One region of the Chelatococcus sp. CO-6 genome, then DNA from elsewhere that is predicted to be linked to it. Evidence: predicted binding sites of a transcription regulator. Region 1 holds the regulator's gene; each other region holds the start of a gene.
The links. The regulator LexA, encoded in region 1, represses DNA repair genes until DNA is damaged. The targets are predictions, from matches to a motif close to TGTTCNNNNTGTGTTCNG.
Positions count from the first base shown of each region.

Region 2: the regulator LexA is predicted to act here: its motif matches at 4,737-4,754, upstream of AL346_RS01740 (ATP-dependent helicase).
Region 3: the regulator LexA is predicted to act here: its motif matches at 4,957-4,974, upstream of AL346_RS04280 (ImuA family protein).

Region 1 covers NZ_CP012398.1:3,796,115-3,802,708, forward strand. The annotation lists gene gltX (glutamate--tRNA ligase) at 1-337, opposite strand, end outside; gene AL346_RS17790 (ComEC/Rec2 family competence protein) at 498-2,789, shown strand; gene lexA (transcriptional repressor LexA) at 2,767-3,465, opposite strand; gene glp (gephyrin-like molybdotransferase Glp) at 3,582-4,793, opposite strand; gene moaC (cyclic pyranopterin monophosphate synthase MoaC) at 4,818-5,321, opposite strand; gene trpC (indole-3-glycerol phosphate synthase TrpC) at 5,318-6,124, opposite strand; gene trpD (anthranilate phosphoribosyltransferase) at 6,132-6,594, opposite strand, start outside.
Region 2 covers NZ_CP012398.1:327,245-333,838, reverse strand. The annotation lists gene AL346_RS01760 (AzlD family protein) at 57-359, opposite strand; gene AL346_RS01755 (AzlC family ABC transporter permease) at 356-1,087, opposite strand; gene AL346_RS01750 (AraC family ligand binding domain-containing protein) at 1,084-1,947, opposite strand; gene AL346_RS01745 (HlyU family transcriptional regulator) at 2,008-2,310, opposite strand; gene AL346_RS01740 (ATP-dependent helicase) at 2,326-4,725, opposite strand; gene AL346_RS01735 (hypothetical protein) at 4,840-5,112, shown strand; gene AL346_RS01730 (thioesterase family protein) at 5,119-5,670, opposite strand; gene AL346_RS01725 (FAD-binding oxidoreductase) at 5,858-6,594, shown strand, end outside.
Region 3 covers NZ_CP012398.1:877,277-883,870, forward strand. The annotation lists gene AL346_RS04255 (flagellin) at 81-1,016, opposite strand; gene AL346_RS04260 (response regulator transcription factor) at 1,261-1,935, opposite strand; gene AL346_RS04265 (hypothetical protein) at 2,645-3,265, opposite strand; gene AL346_RS04270 (response regulator) at 3,550-3,936, opposite strand; gene AL346_RS04275 (protein phosphatase CheZ) at 4,111-4,821, shown strand; gene AL346_RS04280 (ImuA family protein) at 5,086-5,772, shown strand; gene AL346_RS04285 (DNA polymerase Y family protein) at 5,663-6,594, shown strand, end outside.

The sequences.
Region 1 (6,594 bases):
GCGCGCGCATCTCCTCGAGCTCCTCGGGCGTGGCGTAGCAGTAATAGGCCTTGCCCCGGCGCAGCAGCTCCTCCGCCACTTCGCGATGACGCGCGGCGCGCGCGAACTGGTGCACGACCTCGCCGTCCCAGTCGAGGCCGAGCCAGGTCATGCCGTCGAGGATCGCCTGGATCGCGGCCTCGGTGGAGCGTTCCCGGTCGGTATCCTCGATGCGCAGCAGCATCTTGCCGCCGTGGTGGCGGGCGAAGAGCCAGTTGAACAGGGCCGTGCGGGCGCCGCCGATGTGGAGGAAGCCCGTGGGCGAAGGCGCGAAGCGGGTGACGACCGTGCCTGACATGGGTGTTCGGAACTCTCGGAAGGTGGCGGTGACGAATCGATGCGAGCTTGCCGCATGCCGCGTTTCTGCTGCTCGCAAAATCCGGCGACTTGATGGTTCAATGCGGCGGGCGCTCGTGTAGCATGACCTGCCGTCAGACGTAAGGAATTCCTCGCTCCGCATGCCGTCGGACCGATCCCGCCAGGCCCGTGCCGTTGCCGCCGTGCTCGATCGCGCGACCGGCGGACGCGGCGCCGTTCTGGCTGGTGGCCTGTCCCTTGCCGATGTCGGCTCGTTTCTTACCCGCTGCCTCGACGAGGAGGGCACGCACCGGCGCCTGTTCCCCTGGGCGGCGGTGAGCTTCGGCATCGGGGTGCTGCTCTATTTCGCGGCCGACCGCGAGCCGAGCGTCTGGGCGCCTGTCGTGGCGCTTGCCGTCACCATCGGGGTGGCAGCCGTTTCGCGACGCTATGCGGCCTTCGTCGCGGCGGTTGCCGCCGCCTTTCTCTTTGCCGGCTTCCTCGCCGGTGCGGCCCGGACGGCCCGGGTGGAGGCGCCGGTGCTCGCCCGCGTGACCATCGCGCCGCTCACCGGCTTCGTCGAAAGCGTGGAGGAGCGGCCGCAGGGGCCGCGCGCCGTCGTGCGCGTCGAGACGCTCGGCAATCTCGGCGACGGCGAGCGCCCGGCGCGGGTGCGGGTGTCGATGCGCGAGCCGGCCCGGCTGCGCGCGGGCGACTTCATCAAGGCCACCGCCCGCCTGATGCCGCCGCCCGGGGCGGCCTGGCCCGGCGGCTACGATTTCACGCGCGACGCCTTCTTCCGCGGCATCGGCGCCGTGGGCTCTCTTGTGGGGCGTGTCGAGATCGGTGCCCCGCCACGGCCACCGGACTGGCGCCTGGGCCTTGCGACATGGCTCGACGAGACGCGCAATGCGCTGACGGCGCGCATCGCCCGCGCCGCGGGCGGGCAGGAGGGGGCGGTCTCGGCCGCGCTCGTCACCGGCAAGCGCGGCCTCATCACCGAGGACACCAACGAGGCCCTGCGCGCCGCCGGCCTCTATCACATCGTGTCGATCTCCGGCCTGCACATGGCGTTGGCCGCCGGCACGGTGTTCTGGGCCGTGCGCGCGCTCCTCGCGCTCTTTCCGGCCATCGCCCTCACGTGGCCGATCAAGAAGATCGCCGCCGCGACGGCCATGGCGGGGGCCATGGGCTACTGCCTGTTCTCGGGCGCCGACGTCGCCACCCAGCGGGCGCTGATCATGACGCTGACCATGCTCGGCGCCATCCTCGCCGATCGGCCGGCGCTCTCGATGCGCAATCTCGCCTTCGCCGCCATCCTGTGCCTCGCCCTCGAGCCGGAGGCGGTGCTCGGGCCGAGCTTCCAGATGTCGTTCTCGGCGGTCGCCTGCCTCGTGGCGCTGGCGGAATGGCAGGCGGCCCGCGCGGGCAGGGGCGAGGCGTCGCTCGGCCCGGTCGCGCGCGTCCTGCGCCATGCCTGGCGGTGGACCGTCGCCCTCGTCGTGACGACGCTCGTCGCCTCCCTGGCGACGGGGGCCTATGGCGCCTATCATTTCCAGACCGCCATGCCGCTGAGCGTCGTCGGCAACGGCATCGCGCTACCCTTCGTCTCCTTCATCGTCATGCCGGCGGCGGTGCTCGGGGTGCTGCTCAACCCCTTCGGCCTCGACGCGCCCATCTGGTGGCTGATGGGGCAGGGCACGGCCATCGTGCTCGCCGTCTCCCATGCCATGCAGGACTGGCGCCTGTCCGTGGTGGCGATACCGGCCTTTCCGGGCAGCGCGCTCATCCTCTTCTCGCTGGCGCTGCTCGTCCTGACCATCTGCATCTCGCCGCTGCGCTGGCTCGCCGCCGTGCCCGCAGCCGCCGCCCTCGCCATCGCCGCCGGAGCTGCGCGGCCCGACATCTTCGTCGACCGCAACGGTGCGAGCGCGGCCGTCCGGGGGACGGAGGGTCGCCTCGCCGTGCTCGGCCGCGCCTCGTCCTTCGTCGTCGCGCAATGGCTGCGCGCAGACGGCGATGCGAGGCAGCCGGGCGACGAAAGCCTCAAAAGCGGAGTCTTCTGCGACCGCGACGGCTGCACCATGCAGGCGGTCGACGGCCGCATGGTCGCCCTGGTGCGCCGCCCCTCGGCCTTCGTCGAGGACTGCCGGCGGGCCGATATCCTCGTCACGGCGCTCACCGTCCCGCCCGGCTGTGCAGCGCCCGTGGTGATCGACCGCACGAAGCTGCGCGAAAACGGCGCAATGGCCGTCATCCTCGGGAAAGGCGGCAGCGATCGACTCATCGGCCAGTTGCCCCCCGACGAGCGCCGCGCCTGGATGCAGGCACTTCCCTCACGGCCGTTGCGCCAGTCGGCCAGTGCCGCGACCGGTCGACCACCCCCACCGTCAGCCGATGAGACGGGCGGCGAAGATCAGGAGCCCGACGTCAGTAGCGACGCAGCAGATTGACGAGCTTGCCCTGGATGCGCACCCGGTCGGGGCCGAGCACGCGCGTCTCGTAGGCCGGGTTGGCCGCCTCGAGCGCGATGGAGGAGCCGCGGCGCCTCAGGCGCTTCAGCGTCGCTTCCTCGTCATCGATCAGGGCGACGACGATATCGCCCGTATTCGCCGTATCCTGCTTGCGGATGACGACCGTATCGCCGTCGAGAATGCCGGCCTCGATCATCGAGTCGCCGCGCACCTCGAGCGCGAAGTGCTCGCCGCTGCCCAGCATGTCCGGTGGCAGCGAAACGGTGTGGCTGCGGCTCTGGATGGCGGAAATGGGCGTGCCGGCCGCGATCCGGCCCATGACGGGGATCGCCACCGTCTGGACCGCGGGTTCGACCGCCTGGGGCGCCGGCGCGCGCACCTTGCCGAGCCCGCCCTCGACGACGCTCGGGTTGAAGCGGCCGCGCGGGGCAGCGGCGACGCCGTCCGGCAGGCGCAGCACCTCGAGCGCCCGGGCGCGGTTCGGAAGCCGGCGAATGAAGCCGCGCTCCTCCAGCGCCACGATGAGGCGATGGATGCCGGATTTCGACTTGAGGTCGAGCGCTTCCTTCATCTCGTCGAAGGACGGCGGCACGCCGGTCTCACGCAGGCGTTCGTGGATGAAACGCAGGAGTTCGTGCTGTTTGCGCGTCAGCATGGCCGGCGATCTCGCTCCCCCTCGTCGAATCGCATTGTCGATGCGAGTCGAAAACAAATCATGAACGAGATTAGACGTTCTCGGTGTGTTCCGCAAGTTCAACCGACGCGGGAAAGTCAGAGCCGGATGATGCGGCAGGGCTCGCCCGCCCGGGCGGCGGGGGCATGGGGCGCACGCAGGACGAGCGCCTCGGCCTCCGCCATCAGGCGCAGCATGGAGCTGTCCTGGCGCGGGAAGGGGCTGGCGACGAGGGTGCCGTCGTCGGCCGTCGCGAGGCGGGCGCGCAGATAGTCCTGCCGCTCGTCATTGGCCGGCAAATCGGTGCCGAGCCGGGCCGGCAGGGTCGCGATTTCGGCCGCATCCGGATCGCCGCTCAGCGCCCGCACGAGCGGCGCGAGGAAGATGAGCGAGCACACGATGCTGGAGACGGGATTGCCCGGCAGGCCGAGCACGGCCATGGCGCCGAGGCGCCCGTGCATCAGGGGCTTGCCCGGGCGCATGGCGATGCGCCAGAAGCCGAGCTGCCACCCCTGCGCCGAAAGGGCGCGCTGCACGAGATCGTGATCGCCCACCGAGGCGCCGCCGAGCGTCACGAGGACGTCGGCCCCGGCCTCCTTGGCCGCATCGATCGCGGCAGAGAGCACGGCAAGATCGTCCCCCGCGATGCCGAGGTCGATGGCCTCTGCGCCGGCCCGTTCGGCGATGGCCGCGACGGCATAGGTGTTGGAGGCGACGATCTGGTCGGGGCCGGTCGGCTCGCCGGGGCGGACGAGTTCGTCTCCCGTTGCGAGAATGGCGACGCGCGGCCGCCGCACCACCGGCAGCGTGGCGTGCCCCATGGCCGCGGCGAGCGCGACCGCCGAGGGGCCGAGCCGCCGGCCGGCCTGCAGCAGGACCTTGCCTTCGTGGAAATCAAGCCCGGCCTCGCGCACGAAGCGCCCCGCCGCCACCGTGGACAGCGCTTCGACCCAATCCCCCTCGGCGCGGGCATTCTCCTGGATCAGGATGGCGTCGGCGCCCGCCGGCACGGGCGCGCCCGTGAAGATGCGCACGCATTGGCCGGACCCGACCGCGCCCTCAAAGGCATGGCCGGCGGCACTGGTGCCGATCAGCGAGAGGCGCGCGGGAACGGCCGCGACATCGGCGGCACGCACGGCATAGCCGTCCATCGCCGAGGCGGTGAAGGGCGGCTGGGTGCGCAGGGCGGCAACGTCCGCGGCGAGCGTGCGGCCCGCGGCCCGGTGCAGCGTCACCGTCTCCTGCTCGCGGACAGGACTCGCGCCGGCGAGGATGCCGGCGAGCGCATCGGCGACCGGCGTCAGGGCCAAGCTGGCCTCCTCATGCTGGCCTCCTCATGCCGTCTTCTCCGCATCCGGCCGGTCGCCGGCGCGGAAATCGCCGGACTTGCCGCCGCTCTTGGCGAGGAGGCGGATGCCCTCGATGCGCATGGCCCGGTCGGCGGCCTTCACCATGTCGTAGATGGTGAGGCAGGCGACGGAGACGGCGGTCAGCGCCTCCATCTCGACGCCGGTCTGGCCCGTGACGCGCGCCTCGCCCGTCACGCGTACGCCCGGAAGCGCCTCGTCGATGGTGCAGTCGACCTTCACCTTGGTCAGGTTCAGCGGATGGCAGAGGGGGATGAGCTCGTGCGTCCGCTTCGCCGCCATGATGCCGGCGATGCGGGCCGTGGCGAGCACGTCGCCCTTCTTGGCTTCGCCCGAGCGGATGAGGGCGAGCGTCTCCGGCAGCATGAGGACATGGCCCTCCGCCTGCGCGACGCGCTGCGTCACGGCCTTGTCGCCCACGTCGACCATGTTGGCCTTGCCCGAGGCGTCGACGTGCGTGAGCCGCGTCATGCCGCCTCGGCCTCACCGAAGAGGAGGGCGCGGGTCGCGGCCGCCACGTCCGTCTGGCGCATCAGGCTTTCGCCGACGAGGAAGGTGCGGATGCCGACGCCCGCAAGCCGCGTGATGTCGGCATGGGTGAAGATGCCGCTCTCGCCGACGATGATGTGGCCGGAGGGAATGCGCGGCGCCAGCGTCTCGCTGACGGCGAGCGACGTCTCGAAGGTGCGCAGGTCGCGGTTGTTGATGCCGATCATGCGCACGTCGAGGGCCAGCGCGCGGTCGAGCTCCTCGGCATCGTGCACCTCGACGAGGACGTCCATGGCGAGTTCCTCGGCAGTGCCGACGAGCGCGCGCGCCTCTTCGTCGCTGACGGAGGCCATGATGACGAGGATGCAGTCGGCGCCCCACGTGCGCGCTTCGTAGACCTGATAGGGCTCGAACAGGAAGTCCTTGCGCAGGGCGGGCAGGCCGGAGGCCGCGCGCGCCGCGCCGAGATAATCCGGATGGCCCTGGAAGGAGGGGCCGTCCGTCAGCACCGACAGGCAGCTCGCGCCGCCGTCCGCATAGGCCTTCGCCAGCGCCGGCGGGTCGAAATCGGCGCGGATGAGACCCTTCGACGGGCTCGCCTTTTTGATCTCCGCGATGAGGGCCGGCCGGTCCGCGGCCAGATGGGCCTCGACGGCGGCGAGGAACGGGCGCGGGGCCGGGGCGGCATGGGCGAGGCGCACCATCTCCTCGTGCGGGATGCGCGTCTTCGCCGCCGCGATCTCGCGGCGCTTGTAGGCTTCGATCTTCGCCAGAATATCGCTCATGGGGCCCTCACGCATTCGACGCGGCAACGAGCCGCTCGAGCGTAGCGCGTGCGGCGCCGCTGTCGAGGGCGGCCTCGGCGGCGGCAACGCCCTCCTTGAGGTCGGCGGCCTTGCCGGCGACCACGAGGCCGGCGGCGGCATTGAGCACGGCGATGTCGCGGTAGGGCGTCTTCTCCCCGGCGAGCACCGCGCGCAGCGCGGCCGCATTGTGCTCGGCCTCGCCGCCGCGCAGGTCGGCGATCGACGCCCGGGCAAGCCCGACATCCTCCGGCGTGACGGTGAAGCGGCGGATGCGCCCGTCCTCCAGCGCCACCACCGAGGTCGGCCCGGTCGTCGTCATCTCGTCGAGCCCGTCGGATCCGTGCACGGCCCAGACGCGCTGCGCGCCGAGGGCGGCGAGCACCTCGACGAGCGGCTGGAGCCAGCTCTCGGAATAGACGCCGAGCAGCTGGTGGCGCACGCCGGCCGGA
Region 2 (6,594 bases), 930 kb from region 1:
GAGGGAGGAGCGGTGCTCTGCTGTCTCGGTACCGCCTGGTGCGAAGCCAGCCGATACTATCCCGCGACCATCCGCAGCAGGACCACGCTCGCGACACCCACGGCGATGGTGGCGAGGAGGGGCAGGCGCGTCGCGGCCACGGCGGTGACGAGGGCGGCGAGCGTCTCCGGCCAGCCGGTGGCGAGCGCGGTCGGTGCGATGACGGCGACGAGCACAGCCGGCGGGATGGCGTCGAAGGCCGCCTTGGCGCGGCCGGAGAGGGCGAGCCGTCCGACGAGGAAGATGCCGGCGATGCGCGTGAGGTAGGTGATCACCGCCATCGCGAGGATGGCGGCGAGCGTGGTCGGGTCGATGGTCATGCGGCCTCCGGCGCGTCCTCGCCGGCGGGGGCGGCGACATAGGCGGCGGCGATGCCGGTGAGTGCGCCGGCCGCCACGTGCCACGGCGGGCCGAAGGCGAAATAGGTGGCGGCCGAGGCGGCGGCGCTCGCGCCGATGGCGGCGGCGCTGACGCGGCCGTTCCAGAAGCCGGCGATGAGGCCGATGAAAAGCGCGGTGAAGGCGAAATCCGCGCCGATGCGCGCCGGATCGCCCAGGAACGAGCCGAGGACGGCCCCGGCGATGGTTGCGCCCACCCAGGAGAGGGGCAGCAGTCCCGCGACGGCGAACCAGTAGGCCGGGGTGAGCGGCCTGTCCTTCGCCCGCCGCTCGGCCAGCGCCCAGGATTCATCGGTGAGGACGTAGAAGCCGGCGAGCTTCTGGCCGAGGGAGAAGCCGCGCATCTTCGGCGCCAGCGAGGCGCCCATGAGGATGTGGCGGGCGTTGATGAGCAAGGTCGAGAAGGCGAGCGTGGCGATGGGCACCGGCCATGTCCACAGTTCGAGCGCCGCGAACTGGGCCCCGCCGGCGAAGACGAGGACGGACATGAGGCCGGCCTCGGCCGGGCTCAGGCCCTTGCCGGCGCACAGGGCGCCGAACAGGAGGCCGATGGGCGCGGCGGCGATCATCACGGGCATGATGTCGCGAATGCCGGCCGCGCGCTCGCGCGCCATGTCGACCGGCGCCGAGGGCGCAAAGGGCTTGTTCATCGGGCAAAGGCCATGCGGTAGGCGCCGGGCGTAACGCCGCGGCGCAGCTTGAAGGCGCGGGTGAGGTGGCTCTGGTCGGCAAAGCCCGTCGCCTGCGCCACCTCGGCCGGCGAGAGCCCGGCGCGCAGCAGGGTTTCGGCGGCATTGATGCGGCGATTGACGAGGAAGGCGTGCGGGGTCATTCCCGTCTCGCGCGCGAAGGCGCGGATGAGATGATGGCGCGACAGGCGCGCCTCCGCCGCCAGGTCTTCCAGCGTGAAGGGCTCGGCGAAACGCTCGCCGAGCAGCGCCTTGATGCGCGCGACGGGGCCGTGCTCACGCCCGGGCTCGCGCGCGGGCAGGCGGGCATGGCGCACGATGGCGAGGGACAGGAACCTGTAGAGGAGCTCGGCGCCCTTGAGGGCGTCCTCCTCCTCTTGCAGGGCCACGTGGGCCTCCACGAAGAGGGCGAAGCCGGCCGGATCGTGCACCACGGGCTGGGGGAAGAAGGGGATGCCCAAATCGGAGCGCCCGCTCACCTCGGCGGCGACGGCGCTCAGCGTCTCGATGGAGGGGTAGCTCATGCGGTAGGCATAGCCGCCGTCGTGCGGGGCGCCGTCGTGCACCTCGTGCGGGTTCATGAAGACGAGTTCGCCCGGTCCCGCATAGCCGCGCCCCCGGCGGCTGGAGAAGGTCTCGCAGCCGGCGAGGATGGCGCCGACGGCATAGGTCTCGTGCGCATGCGGAGCGTAGCGGTGCGAGCGGAAGGTGGCGGTCAGGCACTCCAGCCCGCCGAAGGGCGAGGCCGCGAAGAAACGCGCCCGCTCGTCATCCGCGAGCGGCGTCGCCGCAAAAGCCTCTTCCTGTGTCACCGTATCCATGCCGCCATCATACGCGAAAGCGCCCGAGGCCGGTCTTGAACAAAAGTGATGCGAGCGATCTCAATCCTTGAAGATACGCTCGCCCTGCTCGTCGACGATCTGCCGGCCCTTGGTGAGCGCGAAATTCTCCGCGTCGCTGCGGCTCGCGTGGGTCTCGGCGCGCACGAAGCGATATTCCTTGATCTCGCCGCCGATGTCCTTCTCGATGATGCCGGCGGTCTGGAACTGGCCGCCGGCGGGGTAGGGCGCGGGGCGGATGCGGAAGCCCTTGTATTCCACGGCCTCGCCCGCAGGCGCCTCCTCGGCCGAGGCCTCCCGCCCGCCGCCGAAGAGCCCGCCCAAAAGTCCCTTTAGAAAGCTCATTGGCTCATCTCCCCCTCAGCTGCCGCGCTCAACGAAACTGTCGAGCACCATCTTGCGGCCGGCCTTGTCGAAATCGACGGTGAGCTTGTTGCCGTCCACAGCCGTGACCGTGCCGGGGCCGAACTTGAGATGGAACACGCGGTCGCCCGTGCCGAAGGCCGATGCCGTGCCCGTCGACTTGGCGACGAGCTCGCCCTCGATCATCAGCGGTCCGCCGCGCCTCGCGCCGGCACCGCGCCCCGACGCGAAGCTGCCCGACTGGCCGCCGCGTCCGCCGGCCCAGCCGGCGCTGTTGGCCTGCGCGCGCTGCCAGCCCGGCGTCGCATAGGAGGAGCGGAAGGGCTCGGCCATGTCGAAGCGGCTCTGGCCGTAGCTGCCGTAGGTATAGGCAGCCGGCGCCTCGGTCACCTCGACGCTCGCCTCCGGCAATTCATCGATGAAGCGGCTCGGGATGGTCGAGTTCCACAGGCCGTGGATGCGGCGGTTGGAGGCGAAATAGAGCTTGGCCCGGCGCCGCGCCCGCGTGAGGCCGACATGGGCGAGGCGCCGCTCCTCCTCGAGGCCGGCACGGCCGCTCTCGTCGAGGGCGCGCTGGTTCGGGAACAGCCCTTCCTCCCAGCCGGGCAGGAAGACGGTGTCGAACTCGAGCCCCTTGGCGGCGTGCAGGGTCATGATGCTGACGCGGTCGTCGCTGTCGCTCTCGACCGCGTCCATGACGAGCGAGACATGTTCGAGGAAGCTCTGCAGGTCGGGGAACTCCTCGAGCGAACGGACGAGCTCCTTGAGGTTCTCCAGCCGGCCCGCGGCCTCGGCCGAACGGTCCTTCTGCCACATCTCGGTGTAGCCGGATTCCTCCAGCACCACCTCGGCGAGCTCGGTGTGGGGCGTCGCCTCGAGGCTCTGCGACCAGCGCGAGAAGCTGGCGAGGAGGTCGCGCAGCGTCCTGCGGGGCTTCGGCTTCAGCTCCTCGGTCTCGACGATGAAGCGCGCCGCCTCCATGAGCGGGATGCGCGCGGCGCGGGCATGGGCGTGCAGCACCTGCAGCGTGGCGTCGCCGAGGCCGCGCTTCGGCGTATTGACGATGCGCTCGAAGGCGAGGTCGTCGGCCGGCTGCACGACGCAGCGCAGATAGGCGAGGGCGTCGCGGATCTCCATGCGCTCGTAGAAGCGCGGGCCGCCGATGACGCGGTAGGGCAGGCCGAGCTGGACGAAGCGGTCCTCGATCTCGCGCATCTGCGCCGAGATGCGCACGAGCACGGCCATTTCGGAGAGCGGATGGCCCTTTCTCTGCAAGGCCTCGATCTCCTCGCCGATGAGGCGGGCCTCCTCTTCGGAATCCCAGGCACCGGTGACGGTGACCTTCTCGCCCGGCTCGTCCTCGGTGCGCAGGGTCTTGCCGAGACGACCCTCGTTATGGGCGATGAGATGCGAGGCGGCGGCGAGGATATGGCCGGTGGAGCGGTAGTTGCGCTCGAGCCGCACCACGGTGGCGCCGGGGAAGTCGTGCTCGAAGCGCAGGATGTTGTCCACCTCCGCGCCGCGCCAGCCGTAGATGGACTGGTCATCGTCGCCGACGCAGCACAGGTTGCGGTGCGCCTGGGCGACGAGGCGCAGCCACAGGTACTGGGCGACGTTGGTGTCCTGGTACTCGTCGACGAGGATGTAGCGGAAGCGGCGTTGGTAGTCGGCGAGGACGTCGGGATGCTCCTGGAAGAGCCGGATCGATTCCAGCAGCAGGTCGCCGAAGTCCGCCGCGTTGAGGATCTTCAGCCGCTCCTCATAGAGCGCATAGAGTTCCGCGCCGCGCCCGTGGGCGAAGGCGGCGGCCTCGCCGTGCGGCACCTTCGAGGGCTGCAGGGCGCGGTTCTTCCAGCCGTCGATGAGGCTGGCGAGCTGGCGGGCCGGCCAGCGCTTGTCGTCGATATTCTCGGCCTGCAGCACCTGTTTCAGCAGCCGGATCTGGTCGTCGACGTCGAGGATGGTGAAGTCGGATTTGAGGCCGACGAGCTCGGCGTGGCGGCGCAGGATCTTGGTGCCGATGGCGTGGAAGGTGCCGAGCCAGGGCATGCCCTCCGCCGCGGGGCCGACGAGGTGCGCGACGCGCTCCTTCATCTCGCGCGCGGCCTTGTTGGTGAAGGTCACGGCGAGGATGCCGGACGGCCAGGCGAGCCCGGTGGCGATGAGATGGGCGATGCGCGTCGTCAGGACGCGCGTCTTGCCCGTTCCGGCCCCGGCGAGCACGAGGACCGGGCCTTCGGTCGCCTCCACCGCCCGGCGCTGCTCGGCATTGAGACCGGAGAGATAGGGCGTCGGCGCGGCGGCCGCGCGCGCCCGTGCGGCGAGCGAGCCGGGGCGGGGCGTGTGGGCGAGATCGTCGGGGCCGGACGCAGGGCCCTGTGGGGGTACGCGAGTCATCGGTCGGACCATGGACCAAAAGGCGAACGGCGTCGAGTGTCGAGGACGCCTGCCGGCCTAGGATGGGAGGCACGCAGCCCCTATATAAGGGGCATGACGAGAGGAGTGGACAGAATGCCCCGCAGGATGGTGTTGCTCGCGCCGGCCCTTGCCGCGGGCGCGGCGCTGATGGTCGGTCTTGCCGGCCCGCTGCCGGCGCACGGCCAGGAAGGGGCGCTCAACCGCGTGGAGCGGCAATACCGCCAGTCCGATCGCGACGTGACACGCGAGTTGCAGCGCTCGCAGGACCGGCAGCAGCAGCAGTTCGAATTCAACCAGATGCGGCAGCAGCAGCAGATCGACCGCTTCCAGCAGCCCCTGCGCTCCCTGGAATGCCCGCGCTGCTGATCGCGGTCAGTGGCGGGTGCCGGAGGCGAGTTGCGGCTCGTGCTCTTCCTCGCCCCGGTCGGGCACGGCGATGGACCTGCCGGCGTCTTCCGGATGCGGAAGGCGGGCATGCGCCGCGCGCATGACGGCGAGGTTCGCCAGGATGTCCGGCGGGAAGGCCGCTACCTTGCGCGTGCGCATGTCGACATGCAGCGACAGGTTCTCGCAGGAGGCCGCCAGCCAGCCCTCGGCGGCGTGATGCAGCTCCATGAAATAGTGGATGCGCTTCTCGTCGAAGGCGAGGAGCTGCAGCGTCACGCGGACCGGGTCGTTCTCGCGCAGTTCGCGCCGGTAGCGGATGTGGCTCTCGACCACGAAGAACGAGGCCTTGCGCTCCTCGACATAGCCGGGGCCGAGCCCGACGAGCCCGAAGGCCTCATCCACCGCCCGGTCGAAGAAGACGTTGTAATAGGCGGCGTTGAGGTGGCCGTTGTAGTCGATCCAGTGCGCCTCCGCCCGCATGGTCGAGGAGACGAAGGGGGCAAAGAACAGGGCCGGTGCGTCTGCCGGGTTGCGCAAGGAACCTCTCCGGATCGTGCTGGCTGTCGGGCGCCGGGCGAGGCACCCCAGGGTCAAAGTTTAAGCATTCCAACCTGAATGCAAACCTAATGAATCGTGTCGCCTTGCGACGAATGCGCACTTGTGCGCGGCGCAAGGGCATAGAAGATGCGCTCGAGCCCATGAGCAACAGCCCGAGGATTCGAGAATGACCACCGTCGCAGAACGGCCGGCAAGGCCCGACGAGACGACCGTGGCGGCCGTCGTCGCCGCGCTCGCCGAGCGCTTCGGCAACCGCCTCGTCACGAGCCAGGCCGTGCGCGAGCAGCACGGCCATACCCTCACATGGATCCCGAACCAGCCGCCGGACGCCGTGGTCTTCCCCGAGAGCACCGAGGAGGTTGCGGAGATCGTGCGGCTGTGCGCCGCGCACCGCATGCCGGTCATCCCCTTCGGCACGGGCACCTCGCTCGAAGGGCATGTCAACGCGCCCTACGGAGGCGTGTCCATCGACATGAGCCGCATGAAGCGCATCGTCGCCGTCCATGCGGAGGACCTCGACTGCACGGTGGAGGCGGGCGTCACGCGCAAGGAGCTCAACGAGCACCTGCGCGACCAGGGGCTCTTCTTCCCCATCGATCCGGGGGCGGATGCCTCCCTCGGCGGCATGGCGGCGACGCGGGCCTCCGGCACCAATGCGGTCCGCTACGGCACGATGAAGGACAATGTGCTGGCGCTCACGGTGGTCACGCCGGCGGGCGAGATCGTCAAGACCTCGACGCGCGCCCGCAAGACCTCGGCGGGCTATGATCTCACGCGGCTCTACGTGGGCTCCGAGGGCACGCTCGGCGTCATCACCGAGGTCACGCTGAAGCTCTCCGGCATTCCCGAGGCGGTGTCGGCCGGCGTGTGCCCGTTCCCCTCGGTCAAGGCCGCGTGCGACAC
Region 3 (6,594 bases), 1.5 Mb from region 1:
TACTTATGGAAGCATCCTCATAGAAAAAGGCCGCGCTTCTTGCGAAGCGCGGCCCCTTCACGGTGCAGCTTACCGTCGTCTTAGCGGAAGAGCGACAGGATGTTCTGCGTCGAGGAGTTGGCGATCGAGAGCGCCTGGATGCCGAGCTGCTGCTGCACCTGCAGCGCCTGCAGCTTGGTGGACTCTTCTTCCATGTTGGCGTCGACCAGCTGGCCGATGCCGCGCGTGATGGCGTCCGACAGCGCGTTGACGAAGTCGTTCTGGATGTCGACGCGGTTCTTGATCGAGCCGAGGTAGGACGCAGCGTCCGTCAGCTCCTGCAGCGCGGCGTCGACAGCCCCGGTCAGACCCTCGAGGTCGGCGAGGTCGTTGGCCTCGTTCGTCACGCCGGAGATGTCGAAGTCGTAGACCGACGTGCCGGTGACGTTGCCACCCGCCGAGAAGTCGGCGCTGCGGTCCTTGTCGAAGATGCCGACGTCGCCGTTCGCATCGAACAGGTGCATCTTGGAGATGTCGATGTCGATCTTGTCGATCGAGACCGCACCACCGGCACGCGAGAACGAAGCGACGACAGCGCGGGTCGCGTTGTAGTCGGCAGCGCTCGAGTCGACGTCGAGCCAGTTTTCGCCGTTGAACACGGCCGACGAGGCCGAGCTCTTGAGCTGCTTCTGCAGGTCCGAGATCTCGGTCTGCACCTTGGCGCGGTCGACACCGGCGTCACGGGCAGCGACGAGCTTCTTCTTGATCTCGGTGACGATTTCCTTCGTCGTGTCGAGCGCGGTGTACATCGTGTCGATGGTCGCGGCGCCGAGACCGATGGCGTCCTTCACGGCCGAGAGAGCGGCGTTGTCGGACTTCATGGTGGTGGCGATCGACCAGTAGGCGGCGTTGTCCGAAGCGCTGGACACGCGCAGGCCCGTCGAGATGCGGGTCTGCGTCGCGGTCATGTTCTTGTTGGTGGCCGTCAGCGTCTGCAGAGCAGTCATCGCCGAGGAATTGGTCAGCAAGCTGGACATGCTTTCGTCCCTTCACATTGAGATGTGGATTGTTTGAAAGGGACATGCCGGATTTGAACCGGCATAGCGGAGCGGCATCATGCCTTTGAGGCGCAAGCTAGGACCGCCTCAATCCGCTATGTTTTCCACCTTAGCTTGCAAATATTACCGGTTTGTTGCCATGCGTGCACGCCCAAAATAAAAGCGCTCCCCGCGCCGGCTGGCGCGGGAAGCGCTTTCAAGGGGATAAGGGACGTGCGGCGGGTCAGCCGCGGTCGACGAACATGTAACCCATGTAGCGCTTGGCCTCGATCGGATCGTAGCCGAGCCGCTCGCGCAGTTTCTTGCGCAGCTTGCTGACGTGGCCTTCGACCACGCTCTCTTCCACGGCCTCGTTGTAGATGCCGTAGATGGCGTTGAAGAGCTGCATCTTGCTCACGCGCCGGCCGCGGGCCCGCACCAGATATTGCAGGATGTGACGCTCGCGGCGCGGCAGCGTCACCGGCTCGCCGTCGATCTCCGGATCGCGGCCGTCATAGAAGACCTTGAGCCGGCCGATCGTGGTCTTTTCCTCGGCGGTGTTCACGCGCCGCCACACGGCCTCAGCCCGCGCCAGGATCTCGCGGACATGGACCGGCTTTCGGACCACGTCGTCGATGCCGGCGGTGAAGAGTTCGAGCGTCTGCTCCAGCGAGCGCGTCTCGCTCAGCGCGATGATGGGCGCGCGGCTGTGGTTGCGGATGAGCTCGGGATAGCTCGAGCGGTCGGCGAAGTCGCCGAGCACGAACCCCTGCACCGCATTGAGATCCACCGTCGATGCCGTCTCGAGCCATTCCCGGAACTCGCCCGAGTAGAAGCCCATGGACGGCACGCCTTCGCGTCCGAAGCTTGCCACATAGCCCGATGTGACAAGTTGCCTTTCGTCAACAACGATATACACAGCCTGACCCCCCAGCCCGTTCGAAAAATCAGTCATTACGTCACGCCCGGCGAATCACGACCAGGTACGCACCACTGATTTACTTTGATAAGGCGACATATATCGTTTGGTTATTACATTTATATAATAGATATGTATTTATTTCTTGTTGTTGCCCGTCCCGTCTTCCCTCTTCGCGAGAGAGGGTACGCACTTCCGCCCCGCGCATCACCGCCAAAAGCGACAGGCAATGCCCGGACAAGCCTGGGCATGGAAGATGCCGCCACATGAAGCGGCGGCTCGTTCATCGACGGCGGAACACCAACAGCGCCAACGACCCTGAAGCCCCATTCGCGACACTTGAAGCGGCCGCGCAAACAGCGAATCAGCAATCCAAGAATTATTAATCGCCCGTTAAGGGTCAATACGTTTTGTATCGATTTGGAATGCATGTGCTCCACTGAGTCATTTTTGCATCGCTTCGTTACAATTATCGTTAAAATTTTAACGACGGCTCTTCGCTACCAGCGCGCGAAAAGCGCCTGGAACACGCCGCCTCATCGGGACTCGATCGCCCGAATGCATTGGCCTTCAAGCCCGCAACCGCAGATGCGTGCCGGCGCGCGGCGGAAAGGACCCGCTTGAGGATGTCTCCGCGGCTCGCCCGAGGAGCTTTAGCAACGGCGCATGCGGCCGTGCCCCGACAGGCGGCGCCACCGCCCGTCGATGGTCACCCGCGGCGGGCGCGCACCACCGATGTGACAGCCGCGCTCCAGGCGACGGGGACGGCGCGCGTCACGCGCCCGTCAACACTCTGCAGATCGGCGAGCCCGGCGCGCATGACCCTGCGCACGATGCGCAGGTAACCGCGGCCCTGGCTGGTGATCACCACGGCCTCGCGGCCGACGAGGCTCGAAAGAGGATCCCCCGCCCGGTCGCAGACGACGATGTCGCCAGGATCGTAGCGCGGCTGCAGCGCGGTCCCCACGATGCGGAAGCCTATCGCCTGTGGCGACATGGCGACGGGCGTCTCGACGCTGAAGACCGGCCGCGGCGGCCCGGCCCTTAGCCGGCGACGGACATTGCCGTCGTCGCCGACTTCCCCGGCGATGTCGAGATGATGCCGCCGGGGTTGCCGGCCCTCGCCCGTCAGCAGCCAGGCGAGGCTGACGTTGAGATGCGCCGCGTAATGCTCGGCGACGGTTGCCCGGATGCCGCGCAGGCCGTTCTCATGGGCCCGATAGGTCACCTCGCTCCAGCCGAAGGTCCGTGCCGCCACAGCCGCGCTGGCAAAGCCGGCGCGGCGCCGCGCCGCCCTGAGGCGCTGAGCGATGCTTTTCTCGGAAATCATTCCGGCCTCCCGCAGGAGACCGGGCAGGAAAGAGACGCCGCAGGACGACGCAACTTCCGCCCCCCAATCATTAAGGACGCCTGCTCGAAGTCGAGCGGCGCCTATTCTATAAGTGCTTGATATTAAAAGCTTCCACAGGGGGCGACAAGCCGGATCGACGAGCGCCGATCAAGTCGCATGCACCAGCAGAGGCCGACGGATCTACACGTTTCAAATACAAAGCGGCACGCCCCGTTTCCGGCGGGGCGTGCGCCATAGTCCTATTCCAGCAGATGCCGAGCGGACTACTGCTCGGCAAAGACCGCTTCGATCTTGCCCTTCAGCGTCTGCGCGTTGAACGGCTTGATGATGTAGTTGTTGACGCCGGCCTTCTTGGCGGCGACGACGTTCTCGGACTTCGCCTCGGCGGTGACCATGATGAAAGGCGTGTTAGCGAGCTTCTCGTCGGCGCGAACCTGCTTCAGGAGCTCGTAGCCCGTCATCGGCTCCATGTTCCAGTCGCTAATGACGAGGCCATAGTCGCGCTCCTTCATCTTGGCGAAGGCCTCGGTGCCGTCGGCTGCCTCGTCGACATCCTGAAAGCCGAGCTGCTTCAATAGGTTGCGGATGATGCGAACCATGGTCTTATAATCGTCGACCACGAGGATCGGCATCGAAAGATCAAGCGCCATAGTTCACTCCACCGCTTTGCACTTTGTTGACAGGGGCGCATTTCGCTGCGCGGAGACTCTTGCAGAAAACTTGCACGAAGCTTGCATGACGGAAGCCGGACCGTTTGCCTTGGTTGAAGCCGAGCACGTATAGTAACGGCCTGAATTGACCAATCCTTAAAAAGGGAGGTGCCGATGACTGCGGGCCATCGGCCGTTTCGCATCGAATCCATGGTCGAGACCGGTTTCGGCGACACACTCATGGGGAGCCCGGCGGTGTCGGTGCAGCTCGAACAGATCACGCAGCAGCTCACCGAGCTGCGCACCCTGGTCGAAGCCATCAACAGCCGCGACGAGCGAATCGGCCAGATCTCGGAAGGCGGCGCCTTCTGGCAGGACGTCGACGCCATCCAGCGCAGCATCCAGAAGACGAAGCTGGAGCTCGCGACGCTGCATGCCAAGGGCCTGCGCGGCGAGCAGAAGAGCCGCGTGACGGACGAGCTCGACGCCGTCGTCTCCGACACCGAGAGCGCCACGGAGACGATCCTCTCCTCGGCAGAGGCCATCAACGACGCCACCGGCGTATTGATGGAGCAGCTCGCGGGCGAGCAGCAGGAACTCGCCAACCACATCTACGAGCAGGTCATCCGCATCTTCGAGGCCTGCAACTTTCAGGACCTCACCGGCCAGCGCATCGGCAAGGTGGTCGGCACGCTCAAGTTCATCGAGGAGCGGGTCACCAGCATGATGGAGATCTGGGGCGGGCCGGACAGCCTCTCGAGCCTTGCCGAGGTGGAGGTGGAGGAAGAGGAGGAGAAGGGCGACGAAGCCCTGCTCAACGGGCCGCCGCTCGCCGGCGACGTGGACGTCGTGTCGCAGGACGACGTCGATTCCCTCTTCCGCTGAAGAATATCCCCACGCCCATTCCCCTTCCGTCAGTGGACAGTCGGCAGGCGGCGGCATGAACGGCCGCCGGGTACCGGCTGTCCACTGACGGTGTTTATGGCCCGGCATTGACTCTCGCATCCTCCTGAGTCGTTATAGAACGAAACGGGAACAAGAGTCATGAGCGCGGTGCAGGAGACATTGCAGGCGCTGCGGCGGAGCATTGCCGCGATTGAACCGGCGGCTTCCGAAGCGGGCCGGCGCTTCACATGCGGAGCGCCGGCCGTGGACGGGCTGCTGGGCGGCGGCTTCCTCCGGGCCGCGGCGCACGAGATCTTCGCGCGCGAGGAGGCGGATGCCGGCGCCGCTGCCGGCTTTGCCGCCGCCCTTGCGGCGCGGGCCGCGGCGGATGGCCGCCGCGTGGTCTGGGTGCGGCAGGGTTTTTCCGTGGCGGAAACCGGCGCGCTTCACGCACCGGGCCTTGCCGCCCTCGGGCTCGACCCGCGCCTGCTCGTCGTGGTGACGGGGCCCGATGCCACCTGCGTGCTGCAGGCGGGGGCGGAGGCCATGCGCTGCCCGGCGCTCGGCGCCGTCGTCATCGAGCCGTGGGGCGACCCTAAATCCCTCGACCTGACGGCGAGCCGCCGCCTCGCGCTCGCGGCCGAGCAATCCGGCGTCCCCGCCCTTCTGCTGCGCATCGCGGCGACGCCCCGGCCGAGCGCGGCGGCGACACGCTGGTCGGCCGCCGCTGCCCCGTCCCGGCCGCTGGCCGCCAACGCCCCCGGCCATCCCGCCTTCGACATCACCTTGCTGCGCCATCGCGCCGGCCTTGAGGGCCGCCGCTGGCGCCTGGAGTGGCACCGTGAGCACCGTCTCTTCCGCGAGCCCGCGCCGCTATCTCGCCCTGTGGTTCCCCTTCCTGCCGGCCGACCGGCAGCGCCGGACCTCGCCCCCCTCGCCCGCACAGGCTGAGGCGCCGCTCGTCCTCGTCGAGAAGGTCTCGAGCGCGCTGCGGCTCGCCGCCGTCGACCGGCAGGGGTTCTCGCTCGGTCTCACCCCCGGCCTCACCCTGGCCGATGCGCGCGCCCGCATTCCCCATCTCGTCGCGGTGGACATGGACCGCGCGGCCGATGCCGCCTTGCTCACCCGCCTCGCCGACTGGTGCGACCGCTATACGCCGCTCGTCGCCGTCGAGGAGCCGGACGGTCTCGTGCTCGACATCACCGGCTGCCTCCATCTCTTCGCCGGCGAGGCCGGCCTGCGCCGGGCGGTGATGCAGGGCCTCGCCCGCGGCGGCCTGAACGTGCGGGGCAGCGTCGCCGGCACGCCGCAGGCGGCAGCGGCGCTCGCCCGCTTCGGCCGCAAGGCGCTCGGGCGGCACGACATCGTCCCGCCCGGCGAGGAGGAGATGGCGGTGCGGCCGCTGCCGGCGGCCGCGCTCGGCGTCTCGCCGGAAGTGCTGCTCGCCCTCACCCGGGCGGGGCTGAAGACCGTCGGCGACCTGGCGGAGCGCCCGCGCGCGCCGCTTGCCGCCCGCTTCGGCGCGGACCTGCCGGTCCGTCTCGCGCGTATCCTGGGCCAGGAGGACATCGGCATCTCGCCGCGCCGGCCGCTGCCACCCTGCCTCGTCGAGCGGCGCTTCGCCGAGCCCGTGGCCCGCGAGGAGGACATCGACGCCGCCCTCGCCGGGCTCGCCCACCGCGCCGGCCGCATCCTCGCGGAGCGCGGCGAGGGCGGACGGCGCTTCGAGGCCGCCTTCTTCCGCGCCGACGGGCGGGTCACGCGCCTTGCGGT